3 regions of the Streptomyces kryoterrae genome follow, and region 1 is predicted to be linked to each of the others. Evidence: riboswitches for the same ligand, from Rfam matches in the RefSeq annotation. Region 1 holds a riboswitch; each other region holds the start of a gene.
The links. Region 1 has a riboswitch for cobalamin ahead of ACW4TU_RS42325 (CbtB domain-containing protein). Riboswitches for the same ligand answer to the same signal wherever they lie in the genome.
Positions count from the first base shown of each region.

Region 2: another riboswitch for cobalamin. It lies ahead of ACW4TU_RS35440 (cobalamin biosynthesis protein); the one in region 1 lies ahead of ACW4TU_RS42325 (CbtB domain-containing protein).
Region 3: another riboswitch for cobalamin. It lies ahead of ACW4TU_RS13945 (ribonucleoside-diphosphate reductase subunit alpha); the one in region 1 lies ahead of ACW4TU_RS42325 (CbtB domain-containing protein).

Region 1 is NZ_CM133358.1:9,462,120-9,464,376, forward strand. Features, by position in the region: gene ACW4TU_RS42315 (four-helix bundle copper-binding protein) at 1-25, shown strand, start outside; gene ACW4TU_RS42320 (histidine phosphatase family protein) at 71-679, opposite strand; cobalamin riboswitch at 811-942, shown strand; gene ACW4TU_RS42325 (CbtB domain-containing protein) at 980-1,201, shown strand; gene ACW4TU_RS42330 (CbtA family protein) at 1,227-2,003, shown strand; gene ACW4TU_RS42335 (acyl-CoA dehydrogenase family protein) at 2,157-2,257, shown strand, end outside.
Region 2 is NZ_CM133358.1:7,986,193-7,988,449, reverse strand. Features, by position in the region: gene ACW4TU_RS35450 (inorganic phosphate transporter) at 1-620, shown strand, start outside; gene ACW4TU_RS35445 (hypothetical protein) at 673-894, shown strand; cobalamin riboswitch at 1,055-1,194, shown strand; gene ACW4TU_RS35440 (cobalamin biosynthesis protein) at 1,296-2,257, shown strand, end outside.
Region 3 is NZ_CM133358.1:3,327,124-3,329,380, forward strand. Features, by position in the region: gene mctP (monocarboxylate uptake permease MctP) at 1-942, shown strand, start outside; cobalamin riboswitch at 1,099-1,222, shown strand; gene ACW4TU_RS13945 (ribonucleoside-diphosphate reductase subunit alpha) at 1,349-2,257, shown strand, end outside.

The sequences.
Region 1 (2,257 bases):
GGGCTCCGGGCGCGACGGCGGGTAGGACACGGCGTTCCGTGAACCGGTGGGTTCGCGTCCGTGCCGCTCCCTAGTCGTTGTGCGGCGCCCCGGCCGACTCCTCGTGCGGCGCTCCGAGCTGCCTGCCCACCCGTACGTTCCAGCGTCCCGCCCGGCCGCTCAACTCCGTTGCCGTCAACGGCGGAACATCGATCCGCCAGAACGCCGACTCGGGCGCCCCCAGCGCCCGTACCGCCGCCGCGCGTACGACCTCCGGCTCGACGACCGCGACGGACCGGCCCGTGACCTGCGCCGCCGTGTCGTCCAGCCAACGGGCGACCCGGTCACAGACCGCGCGGACCGACTCACCTCCGTGCGGGGCCGACTGAGGATCCGTCAGCCACTGGGCGAGCGCCTCCGGTTCCTTCTCCGTCACCTCGGTCAGGGTCGCCCCGCGCCAGCGCCCCACGTCCAGGCCGGCCGGGCCCGGCACCGGACCGGCGTCGAGGCCCAGCGCCCGAGCCGTCTCACGGCACCGTGCGGTGGGGGAGACCCAGACCCGGGAGACCGGCGGCAGCGCCCCCGCCGCCGCCCGCGCGAGCCGCAGGCCCGCCGCGTCCAGAGGACAGTCGTCGTCGAAACGCGCCTCCCGCAGGGCCGCGCTGATCGCCGGTGAGATCAACATCACTCGGCTTGTCATCCGGTCGCTCCCGCTCTCATTCCGCCCCAATATCGTTGTCATGTACGGCACTTGAGGCGGCGTACGGCGCACCGGCGCGCCGTACGCCCTCCCATGCGCTCTTGGCCGGACCCCCGCTTCGCGGTACGTTCTCGTCGATATTGACGACGGTTCGACGGAAGCCGGTGGGAATCCGGCACGGTCGCGCCACTGTAAGCCCCGTACGCACCCGCCTGGTGCGGTCCGGGGGCAAGTCAGACCCGTGACTGTCGTCCTCTGCACCACCGATACGGGACGCGAGTTCCCCCAGGAGGTCCTGTCATGGCCCAGTCCGCAGTCCAGCCGACCGCCGTTCCCACCGCCGTACCCGAGAAGCTGCCGATCGGCGCGATCGCCCCCTGGGCGGTCTTCTTCGGCGTACTGATGCTGGTGCTGCTCTACTTCGTCGGCGCCGAACAGGGCGCCACCTCCGTGGTCTCCGGCGAGGGCGTGCACGAATGGGTGCACGACGCCCGTCACCTGCTCGGCTTCCCCTGCCACTGACGAAGGCGGGGAAACGTACGAGCTCATGAACTCCACCACTGTTCGAAACCTCCTGGTCCGCGGCATGCTCGCGGGCCTCGTCGCGGGTGTGCTCGTCTGGGTCGTCGCGTATCTCTTCGCCGAGCCGCTCGTCGACGACGCCATCGCGTTCGAGGAGATGCACGAGGCCCACGGGCACGCCGAACAGGCTCTCGTCTCCCGCGCGTTGCAGTCCACCGTCGGTCTGGGGACCGGTGTCCTCGTGTACGGCGTCGCGTTCGGCGGTATCGCGGCCCTCGCGTACTGCTTCGCGCTCGGCCGGATCGGCCGCTTCGGGCCGCGCGCGACCGCGCTGCTCCTCGCGGGGGCCGGACTGCTCGCCGTGTACGTCGTGCCGTTCCTCAAGTACCCGGCCAACCCGCCCGCCGTCGGCGACCCCGACACTCTCGACCAGCGCACCGCGCTGTTCTTCCTGATGGTCGCGCTGAGCGTGCTGCTGGCCGTCGGCGCGGTGATCCTGGGCAAGCGCCTCGCCCCGCGCCTGGGCAACTGGAACGCGACCCTCGCCGCGGTCGCCTTCTTCGTCCTGGCCGTCGGACTCGCGTACGCGTTCCTGCCGTCGTTCACCAACGAGGTTCCGCAGGGCTTCTCCGCGAGCCTGCTGTGGAAGTACCGGGTGGCCACGCTCGCCATCCAGGCGACCATGTGGACCACGTTCGGCCTGGTCTTCGGACTGCTGGCGGAACGGCTGCTGGTTCCGAGGGCGGCAGCGGCCGTCGGTGCGAGTGACACCGAGCCGCGGGTGACACCCGTGGCGCACTGAGCGGTTCGCCGCACTGCCCCGAGGGGGTCCCGGACAGCCGGGACCCCCTCGGGCGTGTGTGCACCGGTACACGCACCGCCATTCCCAATTTCTGGAACACGTTCTACCGTGTGCGCCGACAGGTCCGGCCTTGGGGAGCCAGCAGGAGGCGCCGTGCATCTCGAATACACGCCCGAGCAGCAAGAGCTGCGCACCGAACTGCGAGCCTACTTCGCCGAGTTGGTGCCGGAGCGGGCCTACTCGCGCTTCAGTGA
Region 2 (2,257 bases), 1.5 Mb from region 1:
TGTGGGTCATCCTCTCCGCGGGCCTGGCCATCGCGCTCGGCACCTACCTGGGCGGCTGGCGCATCATCCGTACGATGGGCAAGGGCCTGACCGACCTCCAGCCCCAGCAGGGCTTCGCCGCCCAGACCAGCGCGGCGACGGTCATCCTGGCCTCCTCCCACCTCGGCTTCTCCCTCTCCACCACGCACTCGGTGTCGGGCTCGGTGATGGGCGCGGGCCTCGGCCGCAAGGGCGGCGTGGTCCGCTGGTCGACGGCGACCCGGATGTTCGTGGCCTGGGGGCTGACACTGCCCGCGGCGGCTCTCGTCGGCGCGCTGGCGGAGTACGTCACCGGCCTCGGCGACTGGGGCACGGCGCTGGTGGCCGTCTTCCTCATCGCTTCGAGCACGGCGATCTGGGTCGTGTCGCGCCGCGAGGTGATCGACCACACGAACGTCAACCAGGTCGAGGGCGAGACCACCGAGTCCGGTGAGAACGCCGAGCCCGCGGGCATCGTCACGACGGCCATCGCCGCTGTGACCCCGCCCCCGGTGGGCGCCGTCTCCGTCACCGAGGACCTGACGGCGACCATCCCGTCCCCGGCCGAGGTCACGGCGAAGCCGTCGGCCACGGCCCTGTGAGTCCGGCTCCCGGCCCCAGGGCCTGTCGTAGCGAGAAGCAGAAGGAAGCAACATGAAGATCGACTGGGCAGCCCTCGGCTCCGTCTTCGGCGTCAGTCTCGTCATCACCGTGGCCATGGTGGCCGTGTTCACCCTGGGCATCGTCGGACTCTCGCGCCGCGAACGGGCGGTCGCGCAGGGCGAGTCGGCGGGGCCGGCCGTCACCGGGGCGTACGCGTGCTTCGCCGCCTGCGCGGCAGTGGTGGCGTACGGGATCTATCTGATCGTGGCCTGACAGGGCCGGACACCGGGACACCTCCTCTTCGTCGCCCGCTCCGACCGTGGCCGCCTCACTGGTGGTCACGGTCGGGGCGGGCGCTTTTTCGGCGCCTCGATCCGGTCGTGGTGTGGGGCTCAGCACAGTCCTCCTTTCCAGGTCAACGGCAAGTTGACGGGTGTTCCGGGCCCGTGGTGGACTGCCGGAGCCATGTACGGCGGCAGAAGAGGAAGCCGGTGTGAATCCGGCGCGGTCCCGCCACTGTCACCGGGGTAGGTAACCCCGGGAGCCAGGAACTCTCGCCGCCGGTCTCGTCGAACCAGGGCGTGGACACCCTGAGTGAGGACATATCGCCATGTTCGGCTGCCGTTCGAGGTACAGCACCAGGTCGCTCCCCGACCCCACGGCCGGCTGAGCCGGTGCGTGCCGATCGCGTCTTCGCGTACGGCGCCACCGCCGGACTTCTCGGTGATCTGATCCTGGGCGACCCTCGCCGCGGGCATCCGGTCGCCCTGTTCGGGCGGGCCGCCGGCGCCGTCGAGCGGGTGCTGTGGCGGGACCACCGGGGGTGGGGCGCGCTGCACACCGCCGTGTGTGTGGGAGGCGCCGTCGCCCTTGCCACGGCGGCCGGTCGCGTCGTACGTCCGTCCCGTGCCGCTTCTGTCGCACTCACCGCCGCCGCGACCTGGGCCGTCGTCGGCGGCACCTCCCTCGGCCGGGAGGCGCGGGCCATCGGCTGGTACCTGGAGACCGGGGACGTCGAGAGGGCGCGCGAGCGGCTGCCCCACCTCTGCGGACGCGATCCGCAGGCCCTCGACTCCGACGGGATCGCCCGCGCCGTCGTCGAGTCCGTCGCCGAGAACACCTCCGACGCCGTCGTGGGCGCGCTGGTCTGGGGAGCCCTGGGCGGGGTGCCCGGGCTGGTCGGGTTCCGGGCCGTCAACACCCTTGACGCGATGGTCGGGCACAGGTCGGAGCGGTACCGGCGGTACGGGTGGGCCTCCGCGCGGCTCGACGACCTCGCCGGGTGGCCGGGGGCGCGGCTGACCGCCGTGCTCGCCGCCGTCGCCGGCGGTGATCCGCGCGGGGCCGTCCGGGCCTGGCGTGCCGATGCCCGACGCCATCCCAGTCCCAACGCCGGGCCCGTGGAGGCCTCGTTCGCGGGGGCGCTGGGGGTTCGGCTCGGCGGGACGCTGTCCTACGGGGGGCGGGTCGAGCATCGGCCCGTACTCAACGCGGAGTCCGGGCGGGCTGTCGGTGTCCCCGACGTCGAACGGGCCGTACGGCTGTCGCGGCGCGTCACCTGGCTGGCCCTCGGTGTCAGTGTCGCCGCGCGGCTGCTCGTGAACACGAGCAAGAACAGGCGCATGAACGGGCGTAT
Region 3 (2,257 bases), 6.1 Mb from region 1:
GCGGGCGACGCCTTCTCCCAGACCAGTCCGGCGACCGGCAAACCACGCGGCGCCCTCGCCCCGGGCGAGGCCTCGCAGTGGACGTACGCCACGCTGGCGCTCGGCTCGGCGCTCGCGCTGTTCATGTACCCGCACAGTGTCACGGCCGTCCTCTCCAGCCGCAGCCGTGACGTGATCCGCCGCAACTCCACGATCCTGCCCCTGTATTCGCTGATGCTGGGCCTGCTCGGGCTGCTGGGCTTCATGGCGATCGCGGCCGGGGTCAAGGTCACCAACGGCCAGTTGGCGATCCCGCAGCTCTTCGAGGACATGTTCCCGTCCTGGTTCGCGGGCGTGGCCTTCGCGGCGATCGGCATCGGGGCCCTCGTCCCGGCGGCCATCATGTCCATCGCGGCGGCGAACCTCTTCACCCGCAACATCTACAAGGACTTCCTCAAGCCCGACGCGACACCGGAACAGGAGACCAAGGTCTCCAAGCTGGTCTCGCTCCTGGTGAAGGTGGGCGCGCTGGTCTTCGTCCTGACCATGGACAAGACGGTCGCCATCAACTTCCAGCTCCTGGGCGGCATCTGGATCCTCCAGACCTTCCCGGCCCTGGTCGGCGGCCTGTTCACCCGCTGGTTCCACCGCTGGGCCCTGCTGGCCGGCTGGGCGGTCGGCATGCTGTACGGCACGCTGGCGGCGTACGGGGTCGCGTCTCCGACGCAGAAGCACTTCGGCGGCAGCGCGAAGGAGATCCCGGGGATCGGTGAGATCGGTTACCTCGGCCTGACGGCGTTCGTCCTGAACCTCGTCGTCACGGTGGTCCTCACCTTCGTACTGAAGGCGCTGAAGGCCCCGGACGGTGTGGACGAGACGAAGCCGTCGGACTACACGGCGGACGCAGGAGATCCGGGCGTGGCGGTCGAACTGCCGTCCGCCACGGCGGGCTCCACCCACTGAACGAACGCCTTCCACGACGGGCCGCCGGAGAGATCCGGCGGCCCGTCGTCGTATCTCCCTCGCATCCCCCTCGTATCTCCCTCGTCGCCCCAAAGCGCTCAACTCTCCGATACGACACAACATGTGGGGGTGCTTCCAGGGTCCGGCACAAGATGTATGCTCATGCTCGCTGTCGCCGCAGGGGAATCCGGTGTGAATCCGGAACTGTCCCGCAACGGTGTACTCGTGCACGTTTGTGCGCGTGTCCAGTCCGAGGACCTGTCGACAGCGCGCCCGGCCGACCGGTCCGGGCGCCCGACGTCCGGGCCTCGTGGAGTGGGCCGGTGGACGCACGCGTACCCGTAAGGCGTCCGTGTGCCCCGCTGCCCTCCGCAAGGCCCCGTGCCGAGCGAGGGAGAGCCCCCACGTGACCATCGCGCCAGCCGAACCGGCTTCAGCGACCCGAGTGGCCCCGGTGGAGACGGACGGTCCCGGTGCCGCGCTGCTGCGGACCCTGACCGAGCTGACCGCAGACCTGCCCGACGCCGACCCCGGCCGGGTCGCCGCCGCCGCGCTGCGCGGCCGGTCCGCGCGGGCCGACGTGCCGGAGCTGCGCGAGCTGGCCATCGAGGCCGCGGCCGGCCTCATCTCCGAGGACCCCGCCTACTCCCGGCTGGCCGCCCGCCTGCTGACCGTCACCATCGCCGCGGAGGCCGCCTCACAGGGCGTCACGTCCTTCTCCGAGTCGGTCGCGGTCGGCCACCGGGAGGGCTTGATCGCCGACCGCACCGCCGAGTTCGTACGGCTGCACACGGACCGCCTGAACACGCTGATCGACGTCGAGGGCGACGACCGCTTCGGGTACTTCGGGCTGCGCACCCTCCACAGCCGGTACCTTCTGCGCCACCCGATCACGCGCCGGGTCATCGAGACGCCCCAGCACTTCATGCTGCGCGTCGCGAGCGGACTCGCTGAGAACGACACCACTCGCGCCCTCGACGAAGTCGCCGCGCTCTACCGGCTGATGAGCCGCCTCGACTATCTCCCCTCCTCCCCCACACTCTTCAACTCCGGTACCCGGCACCCCCAGATGTCGTCCTGCTACCTCCTCGACTCGCCCGTCGACGAGCTGGACTCCATCTACGACCGCTACCACCAGGTCGCCCGCCTCTCCAAGCACGCCGGTGGCATCGGGCTGTCGTACTCCCGGATCCGCAGCCGCGGTTCGCTGATCCGCGGCACCAACGGGCATTCCAACGGCATCGTGCCGTTCCTGAAGACGCTGGACGCCTCCGTCGCCGCCGTGAACCAGGGCGGTCGGCGCAAGGGTGCCGCC